Regions from separate parts of the Microbulbifer sp. YPW1 genome, predicted to be linked through region 3. Evidence: predicted binding sites of a transcription regulator. Region 3 holds the regulator's gene; each other region holds the start of a gene.
What was found. Region 3 encodes LexA, which represses DNA repair genes until DNA is damaged. Its sites were predicted from a motif close to ACTGTNTNTANANACAGT; they were not measured.

Region 1 (3,277 bases), 600 kb from region 3:
ACTGAATCATGCTCGAGCATATACCGCGGAGTTGTAATTCCTGGCGGATACGCAGTGGTCCCTGCCCTCGCTGTACTCGCGAGCGGCAGAACACCTCGGTAAAACGCTGATCTGACTGATAATTGAGCTCCTGCAGGCGCTGCAGTACTGCATCAAAATCCGCGTGCGGATGCTTGGCAGCAAGTTTCTGGCGCAATTCCTGACAGGAATGTTCACGACGGGACAGCAATTCCAGTGCACTGCTGAATAGTGCCTGGAAGGCTTCGACGGGGGATGGGGTATCTTCGGGGGAATCTGTCGACGGCAAGCTTGCCCCGCCGCCGACAGTATCTTGGGGAAAAGACAAAATCAGTCTTCCGCGGCTTCCACTTCTTCCGCCGGTGCGGCGACTACGTCACCCAGAAGCTGGGCGCGCAGCTGGGATTCGATATCGTTGCGGATATCAACATTTTCCTTGAGGAACTTGACCGCATTGGCCTTGCCCTGGCCGATCTTGTCGCCCTTGTAGCTATACCAGGCACCGGCCTTGTCCACCAGGCCCATCTTCACACCGTAATCGACGATCTCGCCCAGCAGGTTGATCCCCTCGCCGTACATGATCTGGAATTCGGTCTGCTTGAATGGCGGGGCCACCTTGTTCTTGACCACCTTCACCCGCGTCTCGTTACCGACGACTTCGTCGCCCTCTTTTACCGAGCCGATACGACGGATATCCAGACGTACAGAGGAGTAAAACTTCAGTGCGTTACCGCCGGTGGTGGTTTCCGGAGAACCGAACATCACGCCGATCTTCATACGAATCTGGTTGATGAATACACACAGGGTGTTGGTATTCTTGATGTTACCGGTGAGCTTGCGCAGTGCCTGGGACATCAGTCGCGCCTGCAGGCCGACGTGGGAATCGCCCATTTCACCTTCGATCTCAGCGCGCGGGGTCAGCGCGGCAACGGAGTCCACAACCAGTACATCGACAGCACCGGAGCGCACCAGCATATCGGCCACTTCCAGGGCCTGCTCACCGGTATCCGGCTGGGATACGATCAGCTCGTCAACGTTGACACCAAGCTTCTCCGCGTAAATCGGGTCGAGAGCGTGCTCCGCATCTACAAAGGCACAGGTGCCGCCCTTGCGCTGGGCTTCCGCAATGACCTGCAGGGTCAGAGTGGTTTTACCAGAGGATTCAGGTCCGTAGATCTCAACAATACGACCGCGAGGCAGGCCGCCAATGCCGAGTGCCACGTCCAGGCCGAGGGAACCGGTGGAGATCGCGGGGATACGCACGCGCTCTTTATCCCCCATGCGCATGACGGTGCCCTTGCCGAACTGACGCTCGATCTGTGACAGCGCCGCCTGTAAAGCCTTGTCTTTGTTGGAATCCATGACCCTTCCCGTGTACTTGAAGATTGGTTATGGGAGGGAGCTTAGAGAAAAATTACTGTATAAGCAACCAGTAATCCGGAATTGATGGTCGGCGCCGGGAACTCGTTCCCGGTGCCTGAATTCAGAGATAGCAGGAATCAGCTGGTGCGGTGAGACTCCGCAATATCCAGCATGCCCTGCAGCGCCGCGACTACAGTCTGCGCCTGGATATCCGCGCGACTGCCGGTGAAATGCATACACCGAGCGTCCACCTTGACTGGCTCCTGGCCCTCGCCATGGGCCCAGGCGATCCAGACGGTGCCAACTGGTTTTTCCTCGCTGCCGCCATCGGGCCCGGCGATACCGCTCACCGCCACCGCCAGATTTGCATCCAGGCGGTTGAACACGCCCACGGCCATCTGCCGTACTACCGACTCGCTGACCGCACCGAGCTCCTCCAGATCTTTCTGGTCGACACTGAGAAATTCCCGTTTGATACGATCTGCATAGGACACCACCGAGCCCTCAAACCAGGCGGAAGCCCCTGCAACGGAGGTGATGGCCGCGGCGACGGCACCACCGGTACACGACTCGGCCGCAGTCACTTTCCAACCGAGGCTCTGAAGCGCGCGCCCCAGGCTGGCTGCCAATTGCCGGATTTCAGAATCCACACTCACTCCTTAGCCACAATCAACAGGTCATCACTCCGACCTATCAGCGTGGGCCCGAGTTTACGCAAACAGTAAATAACAGGCTAGATGGCCTCAATACGCCCACAGAGATGCGCGCGCCGGCTCTCCTCACCGGTGAGACTGAACCTCAGCAGATCGTCATCCCGGGTGTGCAGCAGGGAGACCTGCGAAGGCAGCAGCACCGGCTTTTTAAACTCGACACCGAAGCGAAACCGGTCAAACAGTGGATCGGCTGGGGCGGTCTTCTCCAGCGCCGCGAGACAGCGCGCCTTCAGCCACATACCGTGGGCGATGGCACGGGGAAAACCGAATAGTTTGGCCGTGGAGGCAAACAGGTGAATCGGATTCCTGTCACCGGAGACCCTGGCATAACGCCGGCCAATATCCGCCGGCACCGGCCACTCGACTGTTCCGTCGGGGTCAATGTCCCCGCGCTCGGCGAAAGACGCGCGGGTTGGCCGAACAGCGCCGCTGTGCGCAGCCCTCGCCAACAGGGTGCTTGCACATTCCCACACCAACTCGCCGGCCACGTAGACCCGGGTGCGGAGATCGAACTCATACCCCCGCTTCACGGCACTCGGGGCGCCCAGATCGCAGCGGATATCCAGTCGGTCACTTTCCTGCAAACGCCGGTACTGGCTGATCTGGTTGCGCACATGCACCACCCCCAGCACAGGAAAAGGGAAGGCATCGGAAACCAGCAATTTCAGATGCAGCGGCATAGCGAGTACGAAGGGGTATGTGGCGGGAACCGAGGGCCCGCTGCCAAAACCACAGACCTCGCGATACTCACGCAGTTGCGCACTGTCGATCGCCTGTTGCCGCAGTCGCACGGTAGCGAGCACCGCTTCGTCCCCGCCGGATACCTGGCGCCGCTTGCGCGCGGTGAGCGCACGGAAATAGAGCGGCAGCACTGCCGGACGGGCATTGAGTTGAATCTGTAAGGGCATAGGCCTGCTTGCTACTTCGGCTGCAGTGGAAAATCTGGGCATAAGACTGGTCAGTTCTGCATCATAAGTCGAATCCGGGCCACAGCGGTACCCCGCCGACCATTTTGCCTACCGTTGATGCCTGAAAAATGACAAAGCCCGGCAGGTGCCGGGCTTTGTTAAGGATAGCAATAAACCGGGGATCAGCTGCCGGGCAGTTCGGAAACGCCCATATTAAACAGGGTGAAGCCGAAGATATCCGCGTACTGCTCGATGGTCTTGGAGACCGGTGTGCCC
Region 2 (3,277 bases), 2.0 Mb from region 3:
TGCTCGCGAGCGAACTCGCGCACCAGATCCACGGTGCGCACGCCGATCCCGCGGGTGGGGGTATTCACCACCCGCTCGAAGGAGGTATCGTCGTGACGGTTAGTGATCAGGCGCATGTAAGAAAGCGCATCTTTTACTTCTTTGCGCTGGTAGAAACTTAGTCCACCATAAATACGGTAAGGCAAAACATCGCGCAGAGCGCTTTCTAAAACCCGAGACTGGGCGTTAGAGCGATACAGGATTGCCACGCTGTCATGGCGATTACCGTCGCGCACCCAGTCCTGGATACGCTCGACAATAAAGCGCGCCTCGTCCTGTTCGTTGTAGGCGGAGTAGAGCGAGATAGGTTCGCCCTTGTCACCCTCGGTCCACAACTCCTTGCCGAGACGGCCGGAGTTGTGCGCGATGACCGCGTTGGCGGCGTTGAGGATGGTGCTGGTGGAGCGGTAGTTCTGCTCCAGGCGCACCGTCTGCACACCTTTCAGGTCGGCCTCGAAGTGCTGGATATTCTCGATCTTGGCGCCGCGCCAGCCGTAAATGGACTGGTCGTCGTCGCCCACCGCGGTGATACAGCACTGATCGCCGGCGAGCAGGCGCAGCCAGGCGTATTGAATGGTGTTGGTATCCTGGAACTCGTCCACCAGGATGAACGGGAAGCGGCGGCGATAGTGGGCGAGAATGCTGTCGTTGTTGAGCAACAGCTCGTGTGCGCGCAACAGTAGCTCGCCAAAATCCACCACCCCGGCGCGCTGGCAGGCCTCTTCGTAGGCGCTGTAAATCCGCACCATGGTCTGCAGCCAGGGATCGCCGGTCAGCTGGATATACTGCGGGCGGATGCCCTCATCTTTCTGGGCGCCGATCCACCACTGGGTCTCCCGCGGGGACCACTTCTTGTCGTCCAACCCCAGTTCGTTCTGCACCCGCTTGATCAGACGCAGCTGGTCGTCGCTGTCGAGGATCTGGAAGTTCTGTGGCAGCTTCGCTTCCTGCCAGTGGGCGCGCAGCAGGCGGTGGGCGAGCCCGTGGAAAGTGCCCACCCACATGCCGAAGGTATTTACCCCCAGCAGCTCCTCGATGCGCCCGCGCATCTCGCGTGCGGCCTTGTTGGTGAAGGTCACTGCCATAATGGAGTAGGGCGATGCCCCCTCCACCTGCATCAGCCAGGCGATACGGTGCACCAGCACGCGGGTCTTGCCCGAGCCGGCGCCAGCCAGAACCAGTTGATTGCCCGGCGGCGCCGCGACGGCTTCGCGCTGGGGGTCGTTGAGGGGGTCTAAGAGTTCAGATACGTCCATGGGGGCGGATTGTATCAGGGGTTTTGGGATAACTGGGTATATAAACAGGGTTTTGTGGTGCGCCCGAATAAGGTTCGGTGGCGGGCCTGCTACCGGATATAGCTTTGCGGGACACGCCGTGAACCCATCCCTGGGGGCTCGGCTGCGGCCGTCCTGGCCGCAGACGGTCCCGCAAAGCTATATCCGGTATCAGCCCCTTAGCATTCGAGTCCTGTCTGACTCGCAAAATTTGCCCAAAACTCAGAGACCCGAAGCGAAGGTGGTGGTGCCGGTGGGCCTATGCGGGACCTTCCGCGAGAGGGACCTCGCGGAAGAGCCCCCAGGGATGGGTTCACGGCGTGTCCCGCATAGGCCCACCGGCATCACTACCGCCACCAACGCCAAAACAAGCCAAGGCTCGCCAGCACCCCGCCATGCCGCTAAACTGCACAGCTTGAACCATAGAAGGTAGTGTCGTGAAGCCAGCGGAAGTCACGCAGCGGATCAGCGAACAGCTGAGCGCCATGCGGAAATCGGAGCGCAAGGTCGCCGAATACATCCTCGCCAATCCCGGCGAAATCATTCATATGCGGATAGTGGATCTCGCCACCGAAGCCCAGGTGAGTGAGCCCACCGTGGTGCGCTTCTGCCGCGCCGTCGGCTGTTCCGGCTTCCAGGAATTCAAGCTCAACCTGGCACAGCAACTGGCCTCCAGCCCCAGCTTCGGCCAGATCGCCGTTACCGAAACCGACACCATCGCCGAATACAAGCGCAAGGTCTTCGACTCCACCGTCGACACCCTGTTGAACGTGCGCGACAAGATCGACGGGCGCGCCCTGGAAGCGGCCGTGTCCGCCATCGCCGCCTCCAAGCGGGTGGAGTTCTTCGGCTTTGGCGCCTCCGGTGCGGTCGCTGCCGACGCCCAGCACAAATTTTTCCGCCTGCAGATGGCCACCGCCGCCCACTCCGACCACCACATGCAGAGCATGTCCGCCATGAGCATGCAGCCCGGCGATGTGGTGGTCGCTATCTCCCAGAGCGGTCGCACCTCCTCCCTGCTGCGTTCCATGGAAATGGCCAAACAGCAGGGCGCCACCGTTATCGGCCTCGGCCCCAGCGGCTCCCCCATGACCCGCCAGGCCAGTATCCCCCTGGAAGTGGATGTGGAAGAGGATATCGAGCTGTACACCCCGCTTTCCTCCCGCATCGCCCACCTGGTAGTGATCGACGTACTTGCCATCGGCGTCGCCCAGCGCAAGGGCCCCCAGCTGCAGGAACACCTGCTCAAGCTGAAAAAGGGCCTGTATAACTTGCGTGAGGAAAAGCACTGACCGGGACGCGAAATGCAGGGAAGCAGCAGCGAAGTGACAGAAAACGAGCGGAATGATTCCGATCTTGGCTTCAGCGAAAAGCGCCTGATCCTGATTGCCGCACTGCTGCAGGGGCTGGTGCTCTACGCACTGAAATCCTCGGCTGCGGTCGAAGCCTGGTCACCGGTGTGGCAATTCCTGTGTTACACCATCACCCTCGCCATCCCGCCACTGGTCATCATCAGCATTGCCCCGCGCCTGACCCACAGCTACTGGTGGATTATCGGCGGATACGCACTCCTGCTGGCACTGCTCGGGCTGTACCAGGGTTACCAGTGCACACCTGCAGACCAGATCCGCTGCGACTGGCCGGTGGAATTCTCCATCACCATGGCGATCGCCACGTTTATCCTCGCGTTTATGCTGCGCGCCAGCGCCACCGGCGTACAGCGCCTGAAGAAGCCCGAATACAGCGGTCTTTTCCACTACTCCTGGGACAACGCACTGACCGCAGCACTGACCCTGGTCTTCGCCGGTATCTTCTGGCTGATCCTGCAGCTGTGGCAGGCACTGTTCAAACTGGTCGGCGTAGACTTCTTCCACGACCTGTTCCGCGAAGAGTGGTTTATCTTTCCGGTGACCTGGTTGGTGGCGGGCTGCGGCGCCATCCTGTTCCGCTCCCAGCAGAGTTTC
Region 3 (3,277 bases):
AGCCGGCACCGCCCAAAATGGATCCGGTACCCATGCCCGAGCTGCCCTGCGAAAAGGTGGATGATACGTATATCCTGCGCGATGGCGCCTCGGGCCTGTTCCTGGCGGCGAGCCAGTTCCCCAAAAACCGGGAGACTCGCGCACCGCTGATCAAGGAACTGCTGCCGCACAAAGACGAGATTGACCCCAAGTACAGCTTCCTGTTTTCGGCTCCCACCGAGGACAACGAGGGTCGCGACACAGTGGTCCGTTTCAGCCGCAAGACTCAGGAGCAGTACGTCCAGAGTGAGGAAGAGGGCAAGGCGACCGGCTGGAAGGCCTTCTATCGCGACGGTAAATGGCAGGTAGAGGCACCGGCCAAGAAAGCGCCCGCGAAGAAAAAAGCAGCCGCCAAAAAAGCACCTGCCAAGAAAAAGGCCGCAGCGAAAAAGGCCCCGGCCAAGAAGGCTGCAGCCAAAAAAGCCCCGACAAAGTAGGTTGCCCTGTGAGTAATCCGTATACGGGTACCGTGGCATCGGCCCTGCGTCGATGCCAGCTGATCCTTCAGTCTCCTGCGCCAGCGGCGGAACAGTCCAACCCGCTGTCGCCGGAGTCGCTCTATGAGAGTGCCCTGTGCCAGGGCGCGCTGCTGCAATTGTGGCGCGCCTACCGGGCGTTTCTGGCGGAGCAGGGGCATCAGTTGCAGCTGGGCTTTGCGCCCGGCGGTGAGCCGGAAACCGCGCATGCACTGGCGCAGCTGGTGGCCTCGCGTGGCAAGTTCAGTGCCGAGGTCAACGAGCTGGTCAGCCTGGCGGAGAATCCCGACAGCTGGTTCCAGGGGCTGGAAGCAGCCTGGCGGGCCCTGTGGCATCCTGCCGGGGGCGCGGTCCAGTCGCCCGCGGATTCTACCGGTGCGCAAAGCCTGATCCCTGTGCGGCAGCTGGATACTCGCGCGCCCGAAGCCCTGAATCGGGATTCCCTTGAGGAGTGGCTCCGGGCCCTGAATGAGCTGGTCCAGCGTCAGCGTGCCCACGGCCAGGAGTGGTAACTCCCACCATCAATGGCCCAGTTGAGGGCCAAGCCTGCCCGGCCCCGCCACTGATTAATCATTTGCCGCTGTGTTACACTGGCCTCAAATCACGCCGCGCCCGGTACCTGGTCGCGCTCTCGGATATGCGGGTGGCCGGTGTGAGGTAATTGAGAAGTAATTGGAGAAATGAATGTCTTCTGAGACCTACGAAATCATCGAGTTGTCCAATGGTGATGTAGCGCTGCGACGCGCTGGTCACAAAGAGGACCCGCTGGTGCGTATCCATTTCTCTGAGGAGAGTCTCGAGTTTCTGCGCGAGCACAAGATTGCCATTGCGCGGGCCATGCTTGAGGCCGGCATCGAGGCGGTACAGGATATCAATGAGCTGGAGCCGGAACCCTTCGAAGAAGAGGAAGTGGATATTACCGAGCACACCATCCACTGACGCAGCCTGCGAGTTTCGGGAAGCTGCGGGTAGTGGATACCTGTACTTTGGCCAGACATAAAAAAACAGGGCAATGGCCCTGTTTTTTTATGTCTGCTTTTTACTGTTTATGGCGAATCATGTGCCATTACAGGGGGTTCTGGCGAATGACGCCAACAGCCAGCCCCTCGATCGCGAAGTTTCTGTCGCGCATGTCTACCTCAATAACGTTGAAGTCCTCGTTCTCGGGCAGCAGCTGTACGGTTGCCTGATTTCCGCGGCGCTTGAAGCGTTTCACCGTCACTTCATCTTCGATACGTGCAACCACGATCTGACCGTTGCGAATGTTCTCTGTGCGCTGCACGGCCAGCAGATCACCGTCGAGGATGCCGGCGTCTTTCATGCTCATTCCGTGAACCCGCAACAGGTAATCTGCGGGAGGGTGGAAGAACTCTGCCGGAATCTCGCAGTACTCCTCGATATTCTCTTCCGCCAGGATCGGATTACCGGCGGCTACCCGGCCGACGATCGGCAGGCCGCTGTGATAGTCGGGAATGCGAATGCCGCGCGAGGCACCGGCAACCATCTCGATGGCCCCTTTGCGCGCGAGTGCCTTGAGGTGCTCTTCCGCCGCATTGGGGGAGCGGAAGCCCAGTTCCTGGGCAATTTCAGCCCGGGTAGGTGGGTAACCGGTATCGTCCAGGTAACTTTTGATCAGCTCCAGTACCTGTGCCTGGCGGGCGGTGAGATTTGTCATGGGCGCGTTCCTGTTGTTTCCGGAGTTATTCCCGGCATCTGTTCCTGGAGTCCGGTGTCTGTATTTATATACAGTTGCTGTGATTATATACAGATTTGGCGGGTGCGCAATCTTCCGGGGGCGGCGCCTGATTACTGCTAGACTTGAATGGCCCTGAGGCGGTTTATGTCTGCAGTTCCAGGCCGCAGGCCTCAACGGTTGGATTAAGTCGTGCAGGGCTGCGAATAGCGATAATGGAGAAGGCATATGCTGGATGCAAAAATGCCGGAAGCGTGGCGTGTGCTGCGCATTCAATCGGAACTCGTCGACGGTATCGAACGCCTGATTACCCTCAAAGGCGCGGTGACGGTTTTTGGCAGTGCAAGGTTTCCCGAAGATACGAACGAGTATCAGCAGGCCATGCGTCTTGGTGAGCTGTTGGCGAGTGAGGGTATCCCCGTGATTACCGGCGGAGGTCCGGGAATAATGGAAGCGTGCAACCGCGGCGCTTTCACTCAGTCCGGCGCTTCTATCGGCCTCAATATAGAGCTGCCTTTTGAGCAGACCCCAAACCCCTATCTGGATATCAGCCTGAACTTTCGCTATTTCTTCGTGCGCAAGTTTATTTTCGTCAAACACGCAGTGGGCTTTATCGCCATGCCGGGTGGATACGGCACACTCGATGAATTGTTTGAAGCGCTAACCCTGGTGCAGACGCAGAAAGTCCGACGCTTTCCCATTGTGCTGGTAGGAAAACAGTACTGGTCGGGCCTGGTAAATTGGATGGTGGATACGCAGCTTGCGCGGAATTGCATTGATGCGAGTGATCTCGAGCTGTTCAGGTTGGTGGATACCGTCGATGAGGCGGCAGAAATCATTGTCGAATATATTCGCGAGCGCGATGATTGAGGGTGAGCAACCGATCAAGGATCAGTGCCTGCTATTCGGAGAGGTCGATATCGGTAGTGTGCAGAAGTTGATGCTTCATGTTCGAGCGCAGGATTTTGGGTTCGTTCTTTTCCTTGGGAAGCGAAAGAACCCATTTGCCGCGGTTAACCTGAATCGGATTTGACCGCGGCCTCAGAAGCCCTCGTCGGTCCCCGGAAAC

Region 1: a site for LexA is predicted at 1,435-1,452, ahead of recA (recombinase RecA). Genes of this name have one in related genera too.
Region 2: a site for LexA is predicted at 1,327-1,344, ahead of uvrD (DNA helicase II). Genes of this name have one in related genera too.

Annotation. Positions count from the first base shown of each region.
Region 1 covers NZ_CP055157.1:3,035,076-3,038,352, reverse strand. The annotation lists gene HUW35_RS12330 (regulatory protein RecX) at 1-346, opposite strand, end outside; gene recA (recombinase RecA) at 349-1,380, opposite strand; gene HUW35_RS12320 (CinA family protein) at 1,518-2,030, opposite strand; gene HUW35_RS12315 (MaoC/PaaZ C-terminal domain-containing protein) at 2,114-3,001, opposite strand; gene HUW35_RS12310 (prolyl oligopeptidase family protein) at 3,184-3,277, opposite strand, start outside.
Region 2 covers NZ_CP055157.1:1,598,413-1,601,689, reverse strand. The annotation lists gene uvrD (DNA helicase II) at 1-1,295, opposite strand, end outside; gene hexR (transcriptional regulator HexR) at 1,751-2,605, shown strand; gene HUW35_RS06755 (DUF4153 domain-containing protein) at 2,618-3,277, shown strand, end outside.
Region 3 covers NZ_CP055157.1:3,630,486-3,633,762, forward strand. The annotation lists gene topA (type I DNA topoisomerase) at 1-476, shown strand, start outside; gene HUW35_RS14745 (DUF6586 family protein) at 485-1,027, shown strand; gene HUW35_RS14750 (hypothetical protein) at 1,200-1,454, shown strand; gene lexA (transcriptional repressor LexA) at 1,582-2,190, opposite strand; gene HUW35_RS14760 (TIGR00730 family Rossman fold protein) at 2,437-3,078, shown strand; gene HUW35_RS14765 (DUF6763 family protein) at 3,250-3,277, opposite strand, start outside.